DNA from 3 places in the Paenibacillus sp. sgz302148 genome. Region 3 is predicted to be linked to each of the others. Evidence: riboswitches for the same ligand, from Rfam matches in the RefSeq annotation. Region 3 holds a riboswitch; each other region holds the start of a gene.

Region 1 (4,564 bases), on a different contig from region 3:
AACAGCATGACGAGTCCGGTCGAGATGTTCCAGAACGGCGTATTGTCGGCAAGTCCCTCGAAGCCGGAGCCGTTATTCGCAGCGGACGACGTATACTCGTACAACACTTGCGAGATGCCGTGGAAGCCCGGGTTCGTAATCGCGCCTTTTCCGAGATCGGTGAGAAACGCAATCGCGGTAGGTGCCAATATGATGAACGGATGCGCTAGAATCGCGATTGCAATTAGCTTCATTTCGCGCGCTTCGATTTTTCTGCCTAGAAATTCCGGCGTTCGCCCGACCATCAACCCGCACAAGAACACGGCCAGTATCGCGTACATCAGCATATTGACGAGTCCGACGCCTTTGCCGCCGAACACGCAGTTCAGCATCATCAAGGCAAGCGGCGTAATCTGACCGAGCGGCGTCAGCGTATCGTGCATATTGTTGACCGTACCGGTCGTTGCCGCCGTCGTCACCGTCGTGAACAAGGCCGACTGCGCGATACCGAAGCGGACTTCTTTGCCTTCCATGCTGCCTTGCGAAGCATCGACGCCAAGCGCATTAATGGCTGGATTGCCTTGGCTTTCCGAATAAAAGACAATCGACAGAAACAGGATGAACAACGTCATCATCGCTGAGAAAATCACCCAGCCTTGCTTTTTGTTACGGGCGAACAATCCGTACGTATACGGCAATGCCGCCGGCAGCGCCCACATCGACAGCATTTCGATGACGTTCGTTAACGCGTTCGGATTTTCAAACGGGTGCGAAGAGTTCGCTCCGAAAAATCCGCCGCCGTTCGTGCCTAAATGCTTGATTGATTCCAGCGAAGCAACCGGGCCCATCGCGATTTGCTGCACGGCCCCCTCAAGCGTTGTCGCCGTAACCGTAGGCTGCAGCGTCTGAGGCACCTGCAAGGCGACGAGCAGCAGCGTAATGACAACGGCGAACGGGAAAAAAATCCGCGTATGCGCCTTGATGAAATCTTCGAAGAAGTTGCCGATATGCTGCCCTTTGCTCGTAATGCCGCGCACGAACGCGATCGCCACCGAAAAGCCGGTCGCCGCCGAGGTGAACATCATCATCGTGATAACCGCCATTTGCGAGAAATAGCTAAGTCCTGATTCGCCGCTGTAATGCTGTAGGTTCGTGTTGGTCATAAAGCTGATGACCGTATTGAAAATCAGGGTCGGCTCCATGTTGTCGGTCCCGCTTGGGTTCAGCGGCAGACCTTTTTGCAGCCGCAATACAATATAACTGATCGCAACCAGCGCAATGTTGGTCAGAATAAAGCTTAACGCGTATTTTTTCCATGTCATCCCGGAGCGGTTGCGCAAGCCGACAGCTTTATATATCAGCTTCTCGACCGGCGCGAACAGCTTGTCGCTCCAATTCGATTCATTGGAAAAGACGCGATACACGTACGTCCCCAAAGGTTTGACAAGCAATAAAAGCAGCGCGATGACCGCGGCGATTTGTATCATTCCCATCTAAACTCTCCTCCGCATCTTTACATTAGAACTTCTCCGGATTCACTAGCGCATAAGCCAAATATACGAATACGAACAGCGCTGCGATCAGCACGACGATCATTTCGGCTCGCCTCCCGTCTCAACCACGCTGTCGCACCAACGGAGAAATCCGTAAAACAAGCCGAACGCGGCGGCTAGCGCCGAAATCATATATAAGTCCAACATTGAATATCAACTCCTACCCGTTCTCGGAGGATTGCAGCAGAAACGCAACCTCACCGGTTCTTGAATGCACGACGCAATCCGCGCCTAACCCCCGATAGATCATCCGCGGATTTGCCCCTTGCGTAATGACATAAATCGACTTGGACGTCCACGTCCGGCAAACCTGAATGAAACGGCAGCACAAATTCAGGCTTTGTTCGAAAATGTAAACATTGCCGACGGCCACCTCAGGCACGATCCAAGTCTGGTGATCCGCCGAATCGATGCAGATGACATGCTGTACGCCGAGGCCGGTCCAATAGCTTCTTGCCTCTTCGGTATTCGTCAAGACGGCATACGGAATTTTTTTATATTTCAAAAGCTTCACAAAATTTTCTCCCGCTTTGTTCGGTGCGTACACCAGCGTAAACTGCGGTTCCCCGTCGGATTCCTCCGGCTGATAGGTATTCTCCATTCCAATTCTCCTCCTTGTACTTTAAGGAGAAAGCAACAACAAAGAAGCCTGCGAGATGAGGAACTCTTCTCGCAGGCTTCCGGCATCATGCGATTCGTTATTCGAATCGCAGTTGGAAAGCACGACAATCGTTGCCTCTCCCTATACGCTTACGAGGTTAGCTGTCGGATTCGGACGTGGAAGTCGCCCTACCCCAAGGTCAACTTGTTTGACCTTAAGGATTCACCCCGTGGCTTCGGCCCGATGCTTATTCACATCGGCCCGCGGCCGTTGGTTCCCCCGCTCTCCTGCTCGGAGACTCAGCGATAAAGATGCATTATGATTCATCACATTTCGTTTTTGGACAATAAAAAACCACAGAGGCTTTAACCCCTGCGGTCGTTTACACGATCACGGTGTCACTCCTCTCTCCATCCACGCTTACGAGGTTAGCTGCCGGATTCGGGCGGTGAGAGTTCGCCCTACCCCAAGGTCATCTTGTTTGACCTTAAGGATTCACCCCATGCGACATCGCAATCCGCTCTCACACAGACGGCCATATCGCGGTTGGTTCCCCCGTTTTCCTGTTCGGAAACTCAGCGATCATTGAAGCAATTCGTTGAATTGGTAAATCATGAATTGAATCATACTCCTCGCTCTTGAAACTGTAAAGGCGGCTTTCAAGCGAAATGAGGCACGAATTGGAAACCTGCGAAGGAGTGGAGCGCTTACTTGACGGATAACCTTTTGTTTTCTTGGATTATCTCTGTCGTTCGGCGATTATCTCGAATCTTGCAGATCCAAGCTGCGAAAAGCAAGAAAAGAGCTCAAATCGTGTTCATAGTTGAGGAAATGGGAGGAAAGTATGATTTTAGTGCGTTTATTGAACTTCTGCTAGTCCAATAAAAATATTTTTCAAAAATCATCGGGCGATTCGAACTAATCTCGGTTTGATAACGACTATTGTAGTGAGGGGGTGGGGAAATGTGGAATTTGACGGAATCTACGAACAATTTGCAGATCGCGTCTATTCATATTTGAAATATAAGCTTCGTGACACGCATCTGATTGAAGATATTTTTCAAGACACCTTCTTATCTGTTTATACGAACCTGGACAAAGCGCCTCGCGTCAGATCCATGAAAGCTTGGATTTTAACAATCGCACACCATAAAATGGTCGATCGGCTTCGCAAGTCAAATATGGAAACAAGCAGTGAAATCGAGCTGGAGCAGGCACAGGCGCATGAGGCTTCCCCCGAACACCGGCTCATCTTGCGTGCTGATTTATCCGAAATGCTGAGTCGATTGGACGAAGTCTCCCGAACGATTATGTATTGTATTTACGTAGAATGTCTTACCTACCGGGAAGTTGCGCAGCTTACGGGATTATCGGAAGGGACTATCAAGAGCAAATGTTATTATGCAAAAAGAAAACTAATGAACTGGATGGAGGAGGGGTAGCATGGATCAGCGGGAACAAGAACTGCGGGAGCTTGCATTGCAATATGTTGCAGGCTGGTTGGATGCGGAGTCTAAAATGCAAGTGTTTGAATTGATCCGCCAAGATCCCCGGTTCAGACAATATTTGAAGGAAGAGCTGACATTGTTCCGGCAAATGCAGCAAATCTCCGCTTCGCTCCCTCCCGGTCAGAAGTCGGCGTGGCTCAAGCAAGTGAAGTCCAAAGCGACGGAGCTGGAGCAAACTGTGGATTCCCCGCTGGATTTGGTGAATTGGATCTTCAAGATGACAATGCCGAGCCTGGCATATCATACTTTAAATCAACTGATAAGGAGATGTTAGTTATGAGTAATATCCCTACAAAAGAAATCGGCGAACTGATGGAGGTCATGTCGGATAAAGTCCCCAAGCTAGTGAATGAGCTTATCAAATCGCTGTATTCAGAACAAGCAGGCGCTCAGATGGGGCTGGCCGTCGGCCAATTTTACAAAGGGCTTGTGGATGCGGGCATCCCTCCTGCAGATGCGCTGGAAATGGCCAAAGACTATATCGGAACGCTCAAGTCGGTAGCCTCCAGCTTTTCGAATCATTGATATGCGCTGGCTAGTTCTGCTATCAGGTATCCTAAAGGTTGTTGGGAAAGGGAGTCTGCTTGTTCCTGCGGTATTTTACCGAAGGCATCAAGGGATAAAGGCGTTCCGAAAAGCGTTGCGGCATGCCGGAATGAATACCGAACAAATCGAGCAATTGGTCGGTGTTTACAGAGAACAAGGGGACTTGTTGAATTATGTTCGCGGTAGGATTTCTTCTAAGTCGGGATAAGGACACATGTTTTCGACGTCCGACGACATCCATTCTTTGTCGTATGTGTTCAACAGCAGCAGCATCGACCGCATCAAGCCCTGTCAGATCATCATTGCATAACGAGCAATGGAAATCCTCTGAATTCGAGTAAAAAAGGAAATCCGTTGCAAAATGTGCAATCAAAATT
Region 2 (4,564 bases), on a different contig from region 3:
TGCGTCATTCCTCGGATCAATCGGGTTTTGACAAACTCGTCGTTTACGTAAATTTTCATCTACACCGCCCCTGTTCCCATGCTGTTCCCATTATAACCCACTTTGTTTGCTTTTGCAATCATTTTTGTTCGCATTTGCAATCGACGAGAGAATGCTGGCATTCGGTTCTATGGCGGCATTGTTTCGTGCATGACATCGTGGTATGATGAGGATGTTTACGAATGTTTACTTTTGTATACTCTGGCATACGGAGGGATGTCCATGTACTTTTATAACCAATTGAAAGACATCCGCAAACAAAAGGGTTTCACGATACGCGAGGTCGCTCACCGTTCCGGCGTTTCCGCCGCTTATATTTCGCAGCTCGAAAACGGCAATCGAGGCATTCCGTCACCCGACATTATTCAGAAGCTATCCGACGGATTGAATGTTTCCTATACCGAACTGATGAAAGCCGCAGGTTACCTGGAGGATCGACCTTCTGCCCCTTCATCGTCCGAACCGATTAATTTGCGCCGGTTTATTATGAATAACAATATGATGCTGGACGGGATCGTTTTGACGGATGAGGACAAGGAATGGATCGGCCACATGCTCACCGCGTTATTCTGGAAAAAACAGCAAAGCGAAGATAATAAGAAGGGCTATTAAAAAACCTCTCGTTCCCGGCATAACCGGTTTCGAGAGGTTTTGTTTGATCTTGCTTACGTTTACAAAACACGCTTCGCACCTATGTATTTGGGGCCCCAATAACCGCCGGACAAGCTTTTGATCGCTACTCCGTCGTCCGTTGCCGATATAAATTGATTGTTGCCGACAAAGATGCCGACATGTGAAATGGTGCTGCCCGCGGCGAAAAATACAAGATCGCCTTGTTTCAATTCGGATACGGATTGGCTCAGCTCCGCGTACATTTGTCTCGATGTTCTTGGCAGGCTGATACCATGCTTCTGATAAACGAATTGCACAAAACCGGAGCAATCGAAGCCGTTCGGGCTCGTTCCGCCCCATACGTAACGTGTTCCCAAGTAATTGCTTGCCAATTGTAGCAACTGCTGCTGCTTGCTTACTTCCGCCTTCTGCACCAGCTTCTTCTTGTCCGCTTCCGTCCATAACGGCTTATGTTCCCCGCCGTCGGTAGAAATCATCGCGAGTTCGCTGTTTTCGTTCCACTTGATGTCCACGCCGCCGATCTGCGAGAAGAAGCGAACCGGAATGTACACTACTTTTTGCGTTAGGTCGATGCGGTAGTCGAACGTCACTTTGCTGTCGTTCACAAGGGCATAGTTATCGCCCGTTTTCATGATGACGGATTGGTCGTCCTTCTTCATGATCACTCGTTTTGCGCCGCTGTCGTCCGCTTCCCATTGAATCGTATAACCGAGACTCTCCGCCGTAATTCGGAAAGGCACCTGCAATTTTTCGCTGCTGTCGATATACGCCTCGGTGTCGGACGTATTCATGAGCGAATCGTTGACCTGTACCTTGACGCCGTAAATCGGCTCCGCTGCGTACGATTCGGATGTGGCAAACAAGCCGCCTGCAAAAATTGCGCACGACAAAACAACTGCTTTGGAAAAAGTATTCAATTTGTTCCTCCTTGGTGCCTCCGAGGTTAGTTGACGGATTCGGGAAGAGGTATTCCCTAGCCTGCCGCTTGAACATAAACGGCAAACATTCACCCCAATAAAGAAGTCCCCCGTACCAGAACTTGTGCTGCTCATGGATTCGGCAATTTTTTTGACACTTCGATATTTTAGCACTATATTCCTTCTCGATCAACGCCTAATGATGTGACAATTGCTTACAATCATTTGGCAGGTCTATCGTTTAAGCCTTTGGGCATAAACCGGTTGCCATCCCGCTCTACCCCGTACGATATCGTCTGAAGGTGGCGAAGTCGGTTGTCCACCGCGGTTTTCCCAAGCTTGACCACTTGATTGTCACGGATTTCATATGGCGAAAACTGGATTCCGATGCTGCCGCGATCCAGGACTAATGATAGCAAACCTGTCTCGGCCTTCGCCTTCCGAACATAATTCGGGAACAAAAAGTTGCCGATGGAATATGCAATCGGTTTGCCGCGATAATATTCGAAGCCCTGCAGCGCATGCGGATGGCTGCCGATGACGGCATCCGCGCCTGCATCAATGATCTCCTTGGCGAATTGCCGCTGCCATGTCTCCGGCCGATGATGTCCGGCAACGCCCCAATGAATGTACAATAACAAATAATCGCAGCCTTCCCGTTCCCTGCGAACGGCTTGGATGACTTTATGCTGCTCGTAAGCATTGGCAATGCCTGCCCGATTAGGCCCCGCAAACCACTCCCCTGTCGGCAGAAAGCGGGAGACAGCCATAAATTTAACCTGATATCCGCCGATCGCAAATGTTTTTCCCGCATAAGCTTCCGCTTCGTTATGCCCTCCGCCTACATACGGCAAACCATAATGGTCCAGATGTGCGAGCGTATCGGAGAACCCTTGCTGCAGAAAGTCCATCGTATGATTGTTCGCGATCGATACCAGGTCGAAGCCGGCATCCTTTACGCCTTGCAGCGCGATCGGATCCGCGCTGTAGTTGTATATTTGATTCGTATCCTTGCGGGTGCGATTCGTCACCGAGGTTTCGAGATTCATAAAGGCAAAATCCGCCTGCTGCACTTCGCTCCTTACTTGAGTGAACGGAAATTGCGGCCCATTCTTGCGAATAGCTTCTTTAACGGAGCCGTCCATCATGGCGTCTCCGGCAAAGACGATGCGAACAGGGCGATCATTGCTTGCAGCCATGGCGGCATCAGACTGTACCTGGTACCACCCGCTGAATAACACTCCAATCAGTATGCCGATTCGGATCCCAATAATGAACGAGAGCCCCCTTTCGTAAAAACTTTATATAGCATCTGCACTGGCCGAACATATCATACGATTTTTTGCTGCAAACCTCAGTATGGTATAATAAGCCACATTGGAGATGAGAAGAAAGGCGGACGCTATGAAGGAAATCGTTTCATTAACGGGAATTAGCAAATCGTATCAAGGCACAATCGTGCTCGACGATATTTCACTCACGTTGCTTCGCCATGATACGATCGCGCTGCTTGGCGCTAACGGCTCCGGGAAAAGCACGCTGCTCCGCATCGTCGCAGGATTAACCGCAGCGTCCCGAGGGTCGCGACGTGTCTTCGACGCTTCCGCCATCATCCGGTATGTCCCCGATCGATTTCCGAAAATGAGATTTACCCCTGCGGAATATTTGTACCGATTGGGCCGGATCCAGGGCATGCAGCAGCATGCGCTGGATGAACGGATTGGCGAGCTTTTGCGGTTATTTCGCCTGGAAGGGACCGGCCGGACGTGGATTCGCGACTTTTCCAAAGGCATGCTCCAGAAGGTGGGTATCATGCAGTCCATATTGCTTAAACCCGATCTGCTCATATTGGACGAGCCGTTGTCGGGTCTGGATATCGCCGCTCAAGGTGAATTCATCGAGCTTCTGCGCGAGTTGAAGCTTCAAGGCATCGCGATGATCTTCACTTGCCATGAACCTGAGCTAGCGGAGGCGATCGCCACGAGGCGGCTGACCTTAAGCCAAGGCAAGCTGCATGAAGCAGACCGGCCGATAATCCATATGGCACAGCATCGTTCGATTTTCGAACCGTATGCCGTCATACACGCCAAACTGCCGGACCAAGCCGCCGAGATCGCCTTAAAATCGATGCCGCATATGCGGAGTTGGGAATACCTTGACGGCTTGGCGATCATGCATGTCCTAGCGGATTATAGCGATGCGACGATTGCAGCCATTCTGCAGATGAAAGGCTCAATCATATATATGAGCAAGCAAAGCGAGGAATCGGCATCATGATGAAGCTATGGCGCATCATTCCGCTATTGGCCGTCGATTACGTTCGTTCCTACCGTTATTTCGCATCGTATCTGTTCTATGTCGTCATCGTTCCTATATTGTATACGTATAAGCCGAATCCGGTATTAAGTTCTTATGCGATAAGTTCCGCCTTATTGTTCGTGGTAGCGGCTTGGCTCGGGTTCGGCTATGTACGTAACGAAGACGAAACGCAGGAACAAGTGACGTATTTGCATGTGCAAAATCCAATCTTCTATTTTATAAGCAAAATATTATTTTTGTGGCTCGTATCGTTCCCGCTTGCGCTCTATGCGATCGTGTATCCGATCGTATTCCAAATGTTCGACCGGCCGGTCAGGGCTGGCGATCTGTTCGTGGCGCTGTCAAGCCATGCCGGCCTCGGACTGCTCGGCATCGCCCTCGCCCTGCTGCTTCATCCGCGGCTTATCGCAAAAACCAGCACGGCCGTCAGTTTGTTGTTCTTGATCTTGATTGTATCGTTGGCGCAAAAAGGCATTACGGATGCTTGGCTGCCGGAAGCGTTCCAGGCGGCAGGATTGCTCATCCCGCCTGTCGGCAGCTTGATGCATGCGCTAAACAGCGACACCGAGCTGACCGGCAGTACGTTTGCCCTCATCATGACTAGCCCTTTCATATACGCCACGATCGTATGTGCCTATTATGTGAAACGGATGAAA
Region 3 (4,564 bases):
GCAGCCGAAGCGCGCCCGCATATTGAGATCCTGGAGCGATTTGCCGGAAAGGCATTTCGGAACCGACAGCTCGGCGATCGTATAATCGTTCGACAGCTCGATATAATCCAGCAAGTTCGGCGAAACAAGCTGGTGAGCGACGCGAATGCCCATATCCCGCTCCGGATAAATGACCCGGTCGACGCCGACCTTCTCCAGCACCCGGCCATGCAGCTCCGACAGCGCTTTGGCGACGACGGTTTTGACGCCCAAATCCTTCAGCAAAATCGCCGCCATGATGCTGGCCTGGATATCGTCTCCGATCGCGACGACGCCGCAGTCGAAATTGCGGACGCCAAGCGACCTTAGCACCTCTTCGTCCGTTGCGTCCGCGACGACGGCATGCGTCAGAACATGACTCATCTCGTCCACCGTTTCTTCGTCCCGGTCGATGCCAAGCACCTCATGCCCCAAATTGATCAGCTCGCGACCGATGCTGGAGCCGAACCGCCCTAAACCGATAATTGCAAATTGACTTGCCTCCATTGCGAATTCTCCTTATCCAATAATAATTTTTCCTTCCGGGTGACGGTACAATTCTTTTTCTGTTTTTGGCTGAAGCGCATAAGCAAGCGTCAACGGCCCTAACCGCCCGGCAAACATCATGAGTGCAATGCATATTTTTCCGAACACCGTCAAATGGATCGTCAGTCCCATCGTCAAGCCGACCGTACCGAACGCCGACGTCGTTTCGAATAATATCATGAGAAAATTGTGGTCCTCCGTCGTCGACAATACCATCGAAACGATGACGACGAGGGATAATGCGAGTAACGTAATCGTCAATGCTTTAAAAATCCGGTCCTTCGCCAGCCGGTATTGGAACAGCACGATGTCTTCCTTCCCGCGAATCATCGCGATAACCGCCCCGATCAGCGTCGTAAAGGTTGTCGTCTTGATCCCGCCCCCGGTGGAGCCCGGCGATGCGCCGATGAACATGAGTATAATCATAAAAAATTGCGATGCCTGACGCATGGAACCGATATCGAGCGTATTGGCTCCGGCCGTACGAGGAGTAACCGACTGGAAAAACGAGCCTAATATTTTGCCGGCCCAATTTAAGCTGCCGAGCGTCTTCGGATTCGAGTATTCGAAAATAAAAATAACGACGGCGCCGAATACGATCAGAAAAGCGGTCATGGACAATACGACCTTCGAATGCAGCGACAACCGGCGATGTTTGCGGTATTCAATGATATCCGACATGACGATGAAACCGATCCCGCCAAGGACGATCAATCCCATGGCCACCACGTTGACGACAAAATCGTCGACAAACGGCATCAAGCTTCCGAAATTGCCGAACAAGTCGAAGCCGGCATTGTTGAACATGGAGACGGCATGGAAAATGCCGTAATAAATCGCCTTTCCCGGCGACATATCGAACGACCAGCGCGTCGCAAAAATTACGGCAGCTGCTCCTTCGATGGCAAGCGAATAAATAATCACTTTGCGAATCAGCCTGACGATGCCTTCCATACTGTTCTGGTTCATCGCTTCCTGCAGAATCAGCCGGTCGCGCAGCGATATCTTCTTGCGGAGCATAATCGCGAACAGCGTCGCCATCGTCATGAAGCCGAGTCCGCCTACCTGTATCAGCAGCATGATGACGACCTGGCCGAACATCGTAAAGTGCGTCCCCGTGTCGACAACGACAAGTCCGGTTACGCACGTAGCCGAAGTTGCGGTAAACAACGCGTCGATGAACGGGAGCGATTGCCCGTCCGTTGACGCCACCGGCAGCGATAACAAGACCGCGCCGATCAGAATAATGAGAGCAAATCCGGTAGCCAGGATTTGCGGCGGCGTAAGCCGGGGCAGCTTCGACTTCGTGTTTTTCAAATTCAATTCCACCTTTTTGCAAAATACAAAAAAACGACACGGGAAGCCCATGCCGTTTTTAATGGTTGAGTTATCCTGTCGCAAAGCCTACGAGGTTAGCTGACGGATTCGGGTACTACAGTTACCCTATTTGCCTTGTTCGGCAAAATTCACCCCAATTACATGGTTCCCCCGTTTTCGGTAAGAAATTCGGCTTCTATTCAATTTCAAATCGTTTCGTATCACTTTCAAAATAATTTCATTCCCGATTATAATCCCTGTACGGCAGAATCACAAAGTCGTTTTTTTGCGAAATCGGCTTGAATTCAGTTGAATTCGCCGATTTTGACTCATCCGGGACGTTGTTTGTTCGGCGTATGGATATTTATCCTGCATCTATGTTATTTTATAGAAATATAAGTGAAAATTATCGAGGAAAAGAGGGTATCCATTGACCGAGTTACGTTCTCATGTTCCCTACACCAAGCTCATCATACTCGCAGTCATCAGCGTCGTATTATTTATCGCCATCCAAATCGCCCCATCTCTCATGCTTTCTTCCGATGGGCCGGGAAACGTGATCAGCAAGGAACGAGCTTCGGACATTAGCCGGGAGTATATCGCCAAGACGTTCGGCGAAGAAACCGAAATCACCAATGTTACATACCAGACGTTCGCCGACATCACCGGTTATTTCGAGAAACATAACTTTACCAAAGCTTATCATCAGAAATATGAAACGAAATATCCCGTCGATTATTATCTCGTTGAAGCGAAGTCCACCCAAAGCGAGTCGTTGTACGCCATTCGGCTGCATATGACCAAAGGAACCGTCGTCGGTTGGACGAAAACGCCGAAAGTCGAGCCTGCGGCCGGCATGCCGGATAGTTCGCAAGTCGATGCCGCGAAGCAGTTTGCAGCCGGACAAGGCTATGATATCGACAAGCTGGCTCTGGATGATAAGCGGTCTTCCAAGGGAGAAGTGGTGCTTCAGGATAAGGACGTAGCGTTCGGCGATTCCGTCCTGCTGCTCCGGATCGGCGTGGCGCAAAGCACGGTCAATGCGTTCCTGCCCGAATTCTCGGTTCCTCAAGACCAACTGAACTATGTCAATCAGCAGAAAAATATCGGCCAGTGGCTGTATTACGCCGGATTCACTCTGTTTTCCATTGTGCTCGGAATCGCCGCACTCGTCTATATGATCGTCCGGCGCAAGGATGTCCACTTCAAACGCGGTATTTTGCTGTCGATCCTCTTTTTTGTCATTTATTGCATCAATATCGTCAACATGTATCCTTGGCTCATTTCGCAATACGGCAACAAAGCCGCCGTTATGATCGGGATTTTTATTACGTGCCTCTATATGGCTCTCCTGGCCGGCATCATCTACATATCGCTCGCCGCCGGGGATCAAATGTGGCGTTCCGTCGGTTTTCGTTCCTGGGCGCGCTGGCGCGAGCCTGGATTCGGCAGCCATATGATACAGGCGATCAAGCTAGGGTACTTATTCGGATTGATCGTTCTGGGGGCGCAATCCGTCGTCTTCTTCGTAGAAGACAAAGTGCTCCATATGTGGATGACCGGTTATCCCGATTCGTCGCCGTACAACATGCTGTGGCCTTGGCTGTTTCCGCTTGCGGCATGGTGCGCCGCCATTCAAGAGGAAGCCGTCTACCGGATGTTCGGCACCGTATTTTTCAAAAAAATATTCCGTAACACGTTCGTCGCCGTCCTGGTATCCAACTTCATCTGGGCGACCGGCCATGCGCTGTATCCGGTGTACCCGATGTATTCGCGCGTCATCGAGCTGACGCTGCTCGGCTTTATATTCAGCTTCGTCTACTTGCGCTACGGGTTTATTGCCGCCGTTATGATGCATGCGGTCATGGACAGCATCCTGATGGGCATCTCCATGTTCGGGCTCGGCACCGGATTTGATGTCGTGATGGGCGTCGTATACATGCTGCTGCCGGGAGTCGTGGGATTAGGACTTGCTTTCCTGCATGCAAAATTTTGGAAAGCGCCGAAAACGCCGGAGAGGCCGGCGCCTTCTCCGGAACAGGAAGAAGCTCCGCAGCTTAATCCTGCGGAGCCTGATTTTCCCGGAGCGCGGATATAATTTGCTCCGCTAGTTTTTCACCGATTTTGAGAGGCTTGAAGTCTTCGACTGAGGCCTCTCTTATTTTTTTGATCGAGCCAAAATGCTTGAGCAGCTGCTTCCTTCGCTTCTCGCCGATTCCCGGTATCGCGTCGAGCTGGGAGACGGTCATCGACTTGGCCCGGGTTTCGCGGTGGAACGTAATCGCGAAGCGGTGGACCTCCTCCTGAATCCGCTGCAGCAAATAAAATTCCTGGCTGTCCCTCGGCAGCGGCACCGTTTCCGGTGGATCGCCGATCATGAGCTGCGCCGTCTTATGCTTGTCGTCCTTAACGAGGCCGCAGACGGTAAGGTAAAGCCCCAGCTCGTTCTCCAGCACGTCGACCGCCGCGGAAATTTGACCTTTGCCTCCGTCCACGACGATCAAATCCGGCAGCGGCAGGTTTTCCTTGAGCACCCGTTCATACCGGCGGCGAATGACCTCCCGCATCGTTTCGTAATCGTCCGGGCCTTGCACGGTTTTGATTTTATATTTACGGTACTCCTTGCGGTCAGGCTTGCCGTCCGTAAAAACGACCATCGCCGACACCGGGTCCGTCCCTTGGA

What was found. Region 3 has a riboswitch for cyclic di-AMP ahead of AC0LWM_RS17795 (TrkH family potassium uptake protein). Riboswitches for the same ligand answer to the same signal wherever they lie in the genome.
Region 1: it holds a riboswitch for cyclic di-AMP, as region 3 does, so the genes downstream of both, AC0LWM_RS08930 (hypothetical protein) here and AC0LWM_RS17795 (TrkH family potassium uptake protein) in region 3, are expected to answer to the same signal.
Region 2: it holds a riboswitch for cyclic di-AMP, as region 3 does, so the genes downstream of both, AC0LWM_RS00035 (C40 family peptidase) here and AC0LWM_RS17795 (TrkH family potassium uptake protein) in region 3, are expected to answer to the same signal.

Annotation. Positions count from the first base shown of each region.
Region 1 is NZ_JBVYOJ010000005.1:29,161-33,724, forward strand. It holds gene kdpA (potassium-transporting ATPase subunit KdpA) at 1-1,472, opposite strand, end outside; gene AC0LWM_RS08925 (potassium-transporting ATPase subunit F) at 1,498-1,575, opposite strand; gene AC0LWM_RS08930 (hypothetical protein) at 1,693-2,133, opposite strand; cyclic di-AMP (ydaO/yuaA leader) riboswitch at 2,264-2,448, opposite strand; cyclic di-AMP (ydaO/yuaA leader) riboswitch at 2,536-2,724, opposite strand; gene AC0LWM_RS08935 (RNA polymerase sigma factor) at 3,099-3,575, shown strand; gene AC0LWM_RS08940 (hypothetical protein) at 3,577-3,915, shown strand; gene AC0LWM_RS08945 (hypothetical protein) at 3,918-4,166, shown strand; gene AC0LWM_RS08950 (hypothetical protein) at 4,198-4,560, opposite strand.
Region 2 is NZ_JBVYOJ010000001.1:5,600-10,163, forward strand. It holds gene AC0LWM_RS00025 (helix-turn-helix domain-containing protein) at 1-59, opposite strand, end outside; gene AC0LWM_RS00030 (helix-turn-helix domain-containing protein) at 262-651, shown strand; gene AC0LWM_RS00035 (C40 family peptidase) at 711-1,589, opposite strand; cyclic di-AMP (ydaO/yuaA leader) riboswitch at 1,590-1,744, opposite strand; gene AC0LWM_RS00040 (CapA family protein) at 1,811-2,788, opposite strand; gene AC0LWM_RS00045 (ABC transporter ATP-binding protein) at 2,994-3,866, shown strand; gene AC0LWM_RS00050 (hypothetical protein) at 3,863-4,564, shown strand, end outside.
Region 3 is NZ_JBVYOJ010000011.1:138,017-142,580, reverse strand. It holds gene AC0LWM_RS17800 (potassium channel family protein) at 1-525, opposite strand, end outside; gene AC0LWM_RS17795 (TrkH family potassium uptake protein) at 538-1,881, opposite strand; cyclic di-AMP (ydaO/yuaA leader) riboswitch at 1,952-2,086, opposite strand; gene AC0LWM_RS17790 (CPBP family intramembrane glutamic endopeptidase) at 2,312-3,979, shown strand; gene uvrC (excinuclease ABC subunit UvrC) at 3,939-4,564, opposite strand, start outside.